Regions from separate parts of the Kitasatospora sp. NPDC101176 genome, predicted to be linked through region 2. Evidence: riboswitches for the same ligand, from Rfam matches in the RefSeq annotation. Region 2 holds a riboswitch; each other region holds the start of a gene.
What was found. Region 2 has a riboswitch for cyclic di-AMP ahead of ACIRS1_RS36660 (M23 family metallopeptidase). Riboswitches for the same ligand answer to the same signal wherever they lie in the genome.
Positions count from the first base shown of each region.

Region 1: another riboswitch for cyclic di-AMP. It lies ahead of ACIRS1_RS14360 (peptidoglycan DD-metalloendopeptidase family protein); the one in region 2 lies ahead of ACIRS1_RS36660 (M23 family metallopeptidase).
Region 3: another riboswitch for cyclic di-AMP. It lies ahead of ACIRS1_RS04655 (NlpC/P60 family protein); the one in region 2 lies ahead of ACIRS1_RS36660 (M23 family metallopeptidase).

Region 1 covers NZ_JBIWPA010000008.1:34,769-38,689, reverse strand. The annotation lists gene ACIRS1_RS14365 (DUF2470 domain-containing protein) at 1-371, shown strand, start outside; gene ACIRS1_RS14360 (peptidoglycan DD-metalloendopeptidase family protein) at 757-1,758, opposite strand; cyclic di-AMP (ydaO/yuaA leader) riboswitch at 1,761-1,944, opposite strand; gene ACIRS1_RS14355 (MFS transporter) at 2,257-3,789, shown strand; gene purB (adenylosuccinate lyase) at 3,797-3,921, opposite strand, start outside.
Region 2 covers NZ_JBIWPA010000046.1:23,900-27,820, forward strand. The annotation lists gene ACIRS1_RS36650 (GNAT family N-acetyltransferase) at 1-215, opposite strand, end outside; gene ACIRS1_RS36655 (hypothetical protein) at 258-1,130, shown strand; gene ACIRS1_RS36660 (M23 family metallopeptidase) at 1,270-2,103, opposite strand; cyclic di-AMP (ydaO/yuaA leader) riboswitch at 2,116-2,274, opposite strand; gene ACIRS1_RS36665 (YiaA/YiaB family inner membrane protein) at 2,520-2,810, shown strand; gene ACIRS1_RS36670 (alpha/beta fold hydrolase) at 2,935-3,762, shown strand; gene ACIRS1_RS36675 (TetR/AcrR family transcriptional regulator) at 3,870-3,921, shown strand, end outside.
Region 3 covers NZ_JBIWPA010000002.1:419,439-423,359, reverse strand. The annotation lists gene ACIRS1_RS04660 (NlpC/P60 family protein) at 1-1,028, opposite strand, end outside; gene ACIRS1_RS04655 (NlpC/P60 family protein) at 1,256-2,398, opposite strand; cyclic di-AMP (ydaO/yuaA leader) riboswitch at 2,409-2,562, opposite strand; gene ACIRS1_RS04650 (NlpC/P60 family protein) at 2,910-3,921, opposite strand, start outside.

The sequences.
Region 1 (3,921 bases), on a different contig from region 2:
ACGTCGCCCACGCCGTCCTGTCCACCCCGTACGGCACCGGCGCCCTCACCGCCGCCGACCTCGCCCACGCCGCGCCCGACCCGCTGGCCCGGTACGAGGCCGCACTGCTCACCCACCTCGCCGACGACCACGCGGACGCCGTCGCCGTCCTCACCCGACTGCTCGACCCGGCGCTGCTCGCCGGGCGGCCGGACGTCCGGCCGCTCGCCCTGGACCGGCACGGCCTGGTGCTGCGCCTGGACCACCCGCACGGCCACCGCGACGTCCGCCTGGTCTTCCCCGAACCCGTCGCCGACACCGAGGAGTTCGGCCAGCGGGTGCACGAGCTGCTGAACGCCGCGGAGCAGGGCCTGCCCGTCCACCGGCTCTGAACCCGCAGCCCGGCGAACGGCACCCGACAGGCGGCAGGCGGCCGTCCGCCGGGCAGCACCCGGCGGACGGCCGCGGGGCCGACGTCACACCCCCGGCGCCGTCCGCCCGTTGCGCGCGCCGGCGCCGGAAGCGGAGACGCACCGGGAACGCCCCCGGGAACGCCCCTGGAAACGGCGGCGGAAACGGCAGCGGCCGGCCCGGCTCGCGAGGGAGGTCTCGCGAGCCGGGCCGGCCTGGGCGTGTCCCGCGCCCATGTCCGCCGTTGCGGCGATCACCCGGTCGAGCGGTCACCCGACATGACCATCCCGGAGGATCGTTTCGCCCCGCATCAGCGGTAGTCCCGAAGGGCCCGTCCGGCGGGACCGGGCCCTCGACCCGTCAGGGTCAGAGAGCGACGCCGTGCGCCCGCAGGTAGGCGACCGGGTCGATGTCCGAGCCGTACTCGGAGCCGGTGCGGATCTCGAAGTGCAGGTGCGGGCCGGTCACGTTGCCGGTCGCACCGGAGAGGCCGATCTGCTGGCCGACGGTGACGGTCTGACCCATCGACACGCCGATCGAGGAGAGGTGCGCGTACTCGGCGTAGTGGCCGTCGGCGAGCTTGATCTCGACCTCGTTGCCGTAGGCGCCACCGTTGCCGGCCTTCACCACGACGCCGTTGGCGACGGCGCGCAGCGGGGTGCCGGTGGAGGCGACGAAGTCCTGGCCGGTGTGGTGGCCGGAGGCCCACATCGAACCGGCCACGCCGTAGGCGGTGCCCAGCTTCGGGTTGGCCAGCGGGGCGACGAAGCCCGAGGTGCTGGCGGCCGCAGGGGCGGCGGTGACGGCGGCGGCCGGCTTCGGGGCGGCGGTCTGCACCTGGGTCTGGACCGGGGCGGACGGCTTGGCAGCCTCGGTCTTGGCCTGCACCTGGGCCTTCGGCTTGGCCGGGGCGGCGGGCTTGGCCGGGGCGGCCGGGGCGGCGGGCTTCGCCGGGGCGGCGTCCGCGGACGGCGCGGCGTGGCCGGCGATCGAGAGGTGCTGACCCGGGAAGATCAGGTTCGGGTTGCCGCCGACGACCGAGCGGTTGTGCTCGTACAGCGCCTGCCAGCCACCGTCGACGTGCTTGGCGTCGGCGATCTTCGACAGGGTGTCACCGCTGACGACGCGGTAGCTCTCGGCCTGGGCCGGGGCGGTGGCGGGAGCGGCGGCCGGGGCGGCCGGCTTGGCGTCGACGCTGGTGGCGCCGGTCCAGGTGGAGCTCTGCGCGGCCGGGGCGGCCGGGGCGGTGTGCGCCTGGGCGCTCACGGCGGCCACGAGCGGAAGGGCGAAGGAGACCCCGGTGACCGCGGTGGCGATGCCGATGCGGGCGGCGCGGGGCAGGGCGATACGACGAGCCTGAGCAGGCATGGAAGTTTCCTCTCCGACGCCTGCGAGGTGAGCTGTCGGGTTCGGGCTGGAGTTGCCCGGCCGCATGCGCGGCTTCACCCCAAGCCGGCCCTGGGATCCGGTACGCGAAGCGCGTGCCGATCCCGGTCCGGCGACTTACCTGTGGGTCCCCCGCTCCTGCCGTACAGAGTTCAGTTCGAACCACCGGGCAGCGGCAGGATTCGGCGTTCCACCCGGCGGATCCGTCCGGACTGGCCGGGCGGTCGCTGAACTAAAACCCATCCGTCCGGGTGAAGCAATGTCGATCTCTTGAACGGACAACCATCCCCGCCGGGGCCGTGACACTCCGAATGATCGGCTGCACCGTGCGTGCACAATCCATTCACCCGGCGCCACTGATCCACGACGCTGCGCCGATCCCGCCACCGCTGCGCGACCGTTCGCTCACGCACCGCACACCGTCGACACACCCCCCGGTGACCCTTGTCACGCGGGCCCCGCGGGGCGCAGGATCGGGCCGTGGCCACCTCCGCGGCCGGCACCCTGCGCCTGGGCACCGCGCAGGGACGCTGGGTACTCCTGGCAACCGTGCTCGGCTCCAGCATGGCGATGCTCGACGGCACCGTGGTGAACGTCGCGTTGCCCCGGATCGGCACCGACCTCGGTGCCTCCCTCGCCTCCCTGCAATGGACCCTGAACGCCTATCTGCTGACGCTCGCCGGGCTGATCCTGCTCGGCGGCGCGCTCGGCGACCGGTACGGCCGGCGCCGGGTGTTCCTGATCGGGGTGGTCTGGTTCGCCGCCGCCTCGGCGGCCTGCGCCGCCGCCCCCACCATCCAGGTGCTGGTCGCGGCCCGCGCCGTGCAGGGCATCGGCGGCGCGCTGCTCACCCCCGGTTCGCTCGCCATGCTGCAGGCCGTCTTCCACCCGGAGGACCGCTCGGCGGCGGTCGGCCTGTGGTCGGGGCTCGGCGGCGTGTCGGCGGCGGTCGGCCCGTTCCTCGGCGGCTGGCTGGTGGACGGCCCCGGCTGGCGGTGGATCTTCCTGCTCAACCTGCCGCTGGCGGCCGCCGTCGTCGCGGTCGCCGCCCGGCACGTCCCGGAGAGCCGGGACGAGAGCGCCACCGGCCGCTTCGACGTCCTCGGCGCGCTGCTCGCCGCGCTCGCCCTCGGTGCGCTCACCTACGCGTTGACCGCCGCCGGGGAGGGCCTCTCCCCCGCGGTCTGGCTCGCCGGAGCGGTCGGGCTGGTGCTCGGCGCGGCCTTCCTCACGGTCGAACGCCGCGCCGCCGAGCCGATGCTGCCGCTCGGCCTCTTCTCCTCCCGGCTGTTCACCGCCGTGAACCTGGTCACCCTGTGCGTCTACGCGGCGTTCAGCGGGGTGTTCTTCCTGCTGGTCGTGCAGCTGCAGATCGTCTCGGGCTTCTCCCCCCTGGTCTCCGGCCTCGCCCTGGTCCCGATCACCGTGCTGATGCTCACGTTCTCGGCGCGCGCCGGGCGGCTGGGCAAGCGGATCGGCCCGCGGATCCCGCTGACCGTCGGGCCGCTGCTGTGCGCCGCCGGGGTGCTGCTGATGCTGCGCATCGGCGCCGGCTCCACCTACTGGGCAGACGTGCTGCCGGCCGTGACGGTGATGGGCTGCGGGATGACCCTGCTGGTGGCGCCGCTGACCGCGACGGTGCTGGCCGCGGTCGAGGTGCGGCACGCGGGCATCGCCAGCGGGGTCAACAACGCCGCCGCCCGCGCGGCCGGTCTGCTCGCGGTCGCCGCCCTGCCGGCGCTCGCCGGGCTCAGCGGCGACGCCTACCGGGTGCCGTCCGCGGTGGACTCCGCCTTCCACACCGCGATGCTGATCTGTGCCGGTCTGCTCTGCGCCGGCGGGCTGACCGCCCTCGCCACCGTCCGCGGAAACGTGCTCGCGCCGGAGGACCACCCCGTCGCCGAGCCGGACTGCGCGTGGACCTGCGGCACCACCCCGCCGCTCGACCCGGGCCACGTGCACACGGACGAGGGCCCCGCCACCGGAACGGCGGCGGGGCCCTCGTCGGGCTGAGGCGACGTCAGAGGATGTCGCCCGGCGCGTACTTGGCGGCCTCCGGGTAGGCGGCGGCGACGGCCTCCACCTGGCGGACGACCTCGGCGACCTGGGCACCGGCCGCACCGGTGAAGGAGAGCCGGTCGGCCA
Region 2 (3,921 bases):
ACGGCGAGCTGGTACGTCCGCCGTTCCCGCGCGAGCGCCTCCTCCAGGTAGAGCTCGATCTGGTCGGCGCAGGTCTCGCGGTCCCAGGTGTCGAACGGGAGGTACCGGGTGACCTCCGGGTCGCCGAACAGCGCGTGCAGCGCGTCCACGTCCCCGGGGGTGTGGTGGTACTCGCGGATGGCCAGCCGGGAGCCGGTGAGTCGTACGGGGACCATGGCTGGCGACCCTACCCCCGGCCAGCGGTTACCGTTCGGGCTATGAACGACGAAGACCTGCGGCTCGCCCCGCGCACCAGGGCCGCCGACCTGCTCGCCTGGGCGGCGGCGGAGGGCCGCGCCCCGGTGGCCGAGGGGCCGCTGCGAGCCGTCCTGGCCCTGCTGGAGCTGGGCGGGGGCAGGATGCACGACGGCTGGCCCGAGCTGACCTCGAACGCGGTGGAGCACCTGCTCTACGAGCGTCTCCACCTCTACGTCCAGCCCGGGCCGGAGACGGACCCGCTGGCGTACGGCGCCGCGGTCGAGCTGCTGGTGGACCACCAGCGGGCGGCCCGGCGGCTGAACGCCAAGCGGCAGGAGCGGCTGCACGCCGAGGCCGAGTGGCAGGGCGAGGTCGCGGCCGGACTGCTGCGCCGGGCCGACCTGGTGACCTGGCCCCGGCTGTACGCGCTGCTGCTGCACGCGTACGAGGTGGACGTCGCGGACCCGGCGGCGGTGCGGGCCTGGCTGGACGGCTTCCGGGAGCTGGCGGAGGAGGAGCGGCTGGCCGCGATCGCCGCGCTGGTCCCGACCGGCTGGCTGGACGAGCTGGACGAGCAGGGCTGGGGGCCGGCCCGGGTGCTGTCAGTCGGCATGGCGACGGACGGCGCGCGCCGGCTGCTGGAGCAGGGGCTGATGCGGCGCAGCTACCGCAACCTGGCGGAGCTGACCGCCGCGGGCCGGCCGATGCCGGACGAACTGTCCGGGGAATTCGGGGAGTTCGAGGAGGCTGCGGCGCAGGCCGCGCTCGACCTGTGCGGCGCGTGGACCGTCCCGGGGCTGGCGCGGCTGCTGCTGGAGGAGTTCCCGGACCTCGCACCGGAGCCGGGGCAGGAGGAGATCGACGCCTACCTGGCGGGGCTGCCGCAGGAGTAGCCGCCCGCGGGGCGCCGTGCCGGAGCCCCGGCCGCACGCGTGCGGCCGGGGCTCCGGTCCGTTCGGGTCCGCCGCGGTCGGCGGGGGCCGGCGGGGGCCGGCGGGTGCCGGCTCAGCGGGGGCCGGCGGGAGGATCGGCTCAGGGGGTGAGGCCGCGCTGCTCCAGCCAGGTCTCCGGGTCGACCGGGGCGCCGCCGCCGGGGCGGACCTCCAGGTGCAGGTGGGGGCCGGTGACGTTGCCGGTGGCGCCGACCTTGCCGATCTGCTGGCCGGAGGTGACCTTGCCGGAGCCCTTGATGATCGAGGAGAGGTGGCAGTACCAGATCTCGGTGCCGTCGGGCAGGGTCTCGACGATCCGGTAGCCGTACGAACCGGACCAGCCGGCCGAGGTGATGGTGCCCTGGCCGACCGCGAAGACCGGGGTCCCGGTGTCGGCGGCGAAGTCCAGACCGGTGTGCAGGTGCGCCCAGTAGCGGGCGCTCTGGCCGTAGTGGGCGGAGAGGTTGTAGTCCTTCACCGGCAGGGTGAGGGCGGCGGCCTTGGCCCGCTCGGCCTCCTCGGCGGCCCGCTTGGCCTCGGCCTCCTTGGCGGCGGCCTTGGCCTCGGCCTCCTGGGCGGCCTGGACGCGGGCGCCCTCCTCGGCGGCGGTGCGCTGGCTGTCGGCCTGCTGCTGGATCCGGGCGGCGAGCGCGAGCCCGGGGTCGGCGGAGAGGGCGACCGGGGTCTCGTCGGGGGCCTCGACGGCGGGCGCGGCGGCCGGGGTGGCGGAGGCGAAGCCGGTGGCGCCCAGGGTGGCCGCGACGGCGGTGACGCCGAGCAGCGGGGAGGCTCCGCGGGTCTGACGCGGCATCCGGTGCCGGTTGGCGTCGGCTTCCGGGGCGGGGTGCTCCAGGTCGGCCATGCCGGGGTGGTCGAGGAGCCGGGTACCGGCTGCGGGGCCGGCCGGGTGTGCCGGGGTGTGCGTCGACGCCACGGAGGCGCGCTCCTTTCCTTCCTTCGCGCCTACCGGGTTAGCTGACGGGTTCGGAGCAGGAAGGTCTCCTACGGCCGGGCCTGGGCCCCGCCGATTCACCCCAAGGAACGTGGTTCCCCGGCTCCCTGGCCTGCCCGGAGGCCGGCCGGCGGGATTAGGCGACGGCGCACGGTGCCGTCTGGGTACGGCGTTGACGACCGCGCTGCGTTATCAAACGTTAATCCTAGGGCGCCCCGATTCCAAGCCGTCCGCCCGGGACGACCGGAGATGGCCGGGGCACTCTGGTAGGTGATGGTGGGTTTTGTCCCCGTTGACCGGCATTGAGCCGCTCGACGTGATCGAACGTCAGCGAACGACCCCCCATCTGAGTACGCCTACTCATGTGCGGACCGATCACCCCGCCGCATCCTGACGCCATGAACGCACCGATGCAGTCCCGCACCACGGCCGCGTACTACATCCAGGCCGTGCTCTCCTTCGCGCTGTCCGGCGGAGCCCTCGCCGTCGGGATCGCCTACCTGCCGGTCGGCGGCTGGACCCGCGCCTTCCTGGCGATCGGGCTCCTCTACACCGTCACCTCGTCCTTCACGCTCGCCAAGGTGGTCCGGGACCGGCAGGAGACCAACGAGATCGTCACCCGGGTGGACCAGGCCCGACTGGAGAAACTCCTCAGCGAGCACGACCCGTTCAAGGTCGACGGGGTCTGAGCGGGCACCGCGGGACCCCGGGGGCGGACGGCGCCGAGGGCTTGACGGCTAAGGCTATTAGCCTTAGCTTTATGGCTATCGGCAGACGTCGACAACCCGCAGCGGCGGTCCCAGGAGGCCCACCATGAACGCCACCAGCGCCACCAGCACCCAGTACCTCGACGTCCCCGGCGGGCGCATCGCCTACGACGACACCCGGCAGGGCGACGGCGCCCCCGTCGTCCTGCTCCCCGGGATGCTCGACACCCGCGCCGCCTACCGGCACCTGCACCCGCTGCTGACCGCCGCCGGCCACCGCGTCATCACCATGGACCTGCGCGGCTTCGGCGAGTCCTCGATCGTCTGGGACGACTACTCCCCCGCCGCCATCGCCACCGACGTCCTGGCCCTGCTGAACCACCTCGGCATCGAACGCGCCGTGCTCGTCGGCAACTCCTACACCGGCGCGACCGTCGTCAAGGTCGCCGGTGACGCCCCGCAGCGGGTCGCCGGGATCGCCCTGATCGACGCCTTCGTCGAGAACCCCCCGGCCAACGCCCTCATGCGCGGCGTCGTCCGCGCGATGGGCGCCCTGATCGTCCACTGGCCGGCCTTCTGGGGCTTCTACCACCGCAAGCTCGCCTTCCCCGGGGCCAGGCCCGCCGACTTCGACGCCTACGTCGACGGACTCGTCGCCGCCATGCGCACCCCGGGCCGCCGGACGGCCACCCGCGGACACGTCTCCGGCGACTCCGCGCCGATCGGCTGGACCGCCGCCGTCCGCTGCCCCGCGCTCGTCGTCATGGGCGGCAAGGACCCCGACTTCCCCGACCCGGAGGCCGTCGCCGACCGGCAGACCGCGGCGCTCGGCGCCCGGAAGGTCATGATCGAGGGATCCGGCCACTACCCGATGGCCGACGCCCCGGAGGCCACCGCCGACGCCCTGCTGCCCTTCCTCGCCGAGCTCGCCTGACGCCTGACGCCCGGCCCCGGCCGCGGGCCCGCTCGCCCGAGCCCGGTCCGCCCCGCGCCGCCCGGGCCCGCCCCGTCCGTCCGCCCCGTCCACGGAGAGACCGCACCATGCCCCGAGTAGGACTGACCCCCGACCAGGTCGTCGGCCACGCCCTCGCCC
Region 3 (3,921 bases), on a different contig from region 2:
GCGACCGGCATCGCGTTGACGCTCTCGTAGCGGACCTTGGCGCCCGGGTAGGGGGCGTGCACGATCACCCCGCCGCCGGCGTACATCCCGACGTGGTGCATGTCCCGGTAGAAGATCACCAGGTCTCCCGGCCGCGCTTCGGAGAGGCTGACCCGCTGGCCGGCGTACGCCTGGGCCTGCGAGGTGCGCGGCAGGGTCACTCCGGCCTGCCGCCAGCTGTAGTACATCAGACCGGAGCAGTCGAAGGCGCGCGGCCCGGTGGAGCCGTAGACGTAGGGCGAGCCGATCATCCGCACCGCGGCGGCCAGTGCGGCCGCCCCGCGCTCGGAGGCGGGCGGGGCGCTGCCGAGGTCCAGCCGGTCGGTGCCACGGGTGGCCCGCTGCTCGGCGTCCCTGGCGTCCTGGGCGGCCAGCCGGGCGCGCTCGGCGGCGCCCAGGCTGTTGAGCAGCCGCTGCGCCTTGGCGAGCCGCTGCTGGACCTGCTGCTTGCCCTCGGCGAGCGAGCGGCGGGCCTGTTCCAGTTCGGCGAGCTTGCCGGAGGTCTCGGTGCGGCGCTGGTCGAGCCGGCGCTGGCGGGTGACCAGCTCGTGCAGGGTCTCCTGCTGCCGCTCGGCGGCCTGGTCCAGGGTGCGGGCCCGGGTCAGGTAGCCCTCGGGGTCGGTGGAGAGCATCAGCTGGACGGTCTGTGCCAGGCCGCCGCCGCGGTACTCGGCGCCGGCCACGCTCGCCAGGTCGCCGCGCAGCTGGTTGAGCTGTTCCTGGCCGACGGCGATCTCGCCCTGGAGGACGGTGGTCTCGCCCTGGAGGCGCTGCTGGGCCTCCAGGGCGGCGTTGTACCGCTCGGACGCCTGCTCGGCCTCGTCGTAGAGCTGTTCGACCTGCGCCTTGACGTCCTTGCGGCTGGGCGGCTCGGGGGCCCCGGGGGCGGCCTGGGCACTGCCGCCGGTCGTGACGCCCAGGGCGGTGGTGGCGGCCGCGGTCAGCACCAGCGCACGGGCGAGCAGTTGGGAACGGCGGTGCACGGGCATGGCGGCGGCGGCTCCAGTCCTGCGGCACGGCCCCGCCGCCGCACCCGGTGGGCGGTCTGGAAGCGGGAGTCCGGTGGCAGACGTTAGCGAGTCCGGGCAAGCGAGTCCAAACCCCTCCGGACCCGAATATTCGACCACCAATCGGACACCCATCCGTGCCCGGTGGAAAAGCCGCAGGCCCGGCCCTCCGTGACGGAGGGCCGGGCCCGGGTGCTCCGGAGTGGGGATCAGACCCGCACGATGGAGGCCAGCGGCATGTTGGAGACCGCCTCGTAGCGCACCGAGGCACCCGGCTTGGGCGCGTGCAGCACCTGGCCGTTGCCGGCGTAGATCCCCACGTGGTGGGCGTCGCTGTAGAAGATGAGCAGGTCGCCGGGCTGCGCCTGGGAGAGGTCGCTGCCGATCCGGGTGCCGGCACCGGCCTGCTCCTGGGAGGTCCGCGGGAGCGACACGCCGGCCTGGTTGAACGCCCAGACCATCAGGCCCGAGCAGTCGAACGAGCTGGGGCCGGTGGCGCCGTAGACGTACGGCGAGCCGACCTTGGTGGCGGCGATGGACAGCGCCGCGGCACCGCGGGAGCTGCCGGCGGCGACCGGCTTGGGGGCGGGCGCCGAGGTGGTCGGGGCGCTCAGGTCGGTGCGGTTGCTGTCCCGCGAGGAGCGGTCGGCGGCCTGCTGCGCGGCCTGCTGCTGGGCGGCCTTCGCGGCGGCGTCGGCCTTGGCCTTGGCCTCGGCGGCGGCCTTCTCCTCGGCCGCGCGGAGCGCCTGGCGCTCCTGCTCGGTCAGCGTGTTGAGGAGGTCCTGCGCGGCCTTGAGCTTGCCCTGGACCTCGTCCTTGGCGGCCTTCAGCTGCTGAGTGGTGGTCTCCATCTCGGCGAGCTTGCCCTGGGCCTCGGTGCGCACCTGGTCGAGCTTGCGCTGCTCGTCCTGGAGCTGCTTCAGCTGCCCCTTCTGGGTGTCACCGGCCTGGTTCAGCGTGCCGGCCTGGTTGAGGAAGTTGTCCGGGCTCGCGGAGAACATCAGCTGGACGGTCTGGGATATGCCGCCGTTGCGGTACTGCTCGCCGGCGATCTCGGCCAGGCCGCCCTGCAGGTCGGTCACCTGCGCCTGCTGCCGCGCCACCTGGTCCTGCAGGCCGGTGACCTGCTTCTGCAGCTCCTGCTGCTTCTCCTGGGCGGCGTTGAGCTTCTCGGTGGCGACCTCGGCCTGCTCGTTGAGCTGGTCGACCTGCTCCTTGACCTGGTCCTTGGTCGGCTGCGGGTCGGCGTGGGCGCCGGACTGCGCGGACAGCGCGACCGCCGCGGCGGCGACACCGGTCAGGATCGACACCCGGGCGCGGCCGGCGGGCTTGGGACGACGATGGGACGCCACGAAGGCGGGCTCCTTCTTCCTACGTCCGCCTACCGGGTGAGCTGACGGGTTCGGGCCGGAAGCGGGCCCTACGACGCCTCACGGCCGTTCCACCGGCCGACCTGACGCCGATTCACCCCGGAGGAACGTGGTTCCCCGGCTCCGCTCCACAGCGCCCCCGAACACTGGGCTCCCCGCCGGGCGGCCCTTCGGGCTGCCCCGCTGCTTCGCGAACTCGACGGAAACCACCGCCGCCACCCTGGCTGGGCGATCGACAGTGCGGTGGTTCGAGGCACGACCCTAGTAACTGAACCGTGATCCGTTCAAATCCTTGTCAGAAAAAAGATGGAAGAAGACCCAAGTTCATTTGTGAATATGACCGATGGTGATCACCACCGCACGCAAAGCTGATCGGCTTTCACCGCAAGGCCGTTCAGGACCCCTGGGGCGCGCAGAAATCCGAACGCCACCCCCGGTCGGGAGTGGCGGGGATCACAGGGTCGGCGACGGCCCCGCGGCGGCTGTCCCGCCGTCAGACCCGGCGGATGGTGTTGATCGGCATCGCGTCGGCCTTCATCACCTTCACCACGTCACCGGTGTGCGGGGCGTGCACCACCATGCCGTTGCCGATGTACATCCCGACGTGGTGCCGGTCGCTGCCGTAGATCACCAGGTCGCCCGGCTGGGCCTGGTCCAGCGAGGGCACCCGGGTGCCGACGTTGCCCTGCTCCTGCGAGGTGCGCGGCAGCGAGACGCCGGCCTGGGCGTACGACCAGACCATCAGGCCCGAGCAGTCGAAGGTGGTCGAGCCGGTGGCGCCCCAGACGTACGGCGAACCCTGCTTGCTCATCGCCTTGGCGACGGCCACGGCCGCGTACCCGCTCGCGGGCGGCAGGCTGCTGAGGTCGACCCGGTCCGCGCCGCGCGAGGCCCGGTCGTCCTGCGCCTGCTGGGCGCGCAGCGCGGCCCGCTCGGAGGCGCTGAGCGAGTTCAGCAGGTCCTGGGCGGCCTTGAGCTTCTGGTTGACGTCCGACTTGGCCTGGTTCAGGTCCTTGGTCGTGGAGTCCAGCGAGGCCAGCACGGCGGCGGCCTCGGCCTTCTCCTGGTCCAGCCGGCGCTGCTGGTCCAGCAGCCCCTTGAGCGCCTCGGCCTGGCTGGTGCTGGCCTGCTGGACGCTGGAGGCCTTGTCCAGGTACCCGGACGGGTCGGAGGAGAGCATCAGCTGGACGGACGGGTCGATGCCGCCGGTGCGGTACTGCTCGCCCGCCACCTCGGCCAGGCCCGTCTGCAGCTGGGTCATCTGCTCCTGGCTGCGGGCCACCTGGTCCTGCAGCTGGTCGGCCTGCTTGCGGAGCTGGTCGGACCGCTCCTTGGCGCCGTTGTACTTCTCGGCCGCCTGCTCCTGCTCCTGCTGGAGCTGGTCGATCTGCGCCTTGACGTCCGTCTTGTTCGGCTGGGGCGCGGCGTGCGCGGCCACCTGGGCGGAGAGGGCGACCGCGGTCGCAGCAGCAGCGGTGAGCACGGAGACCCGCGCGCGGCTCGGC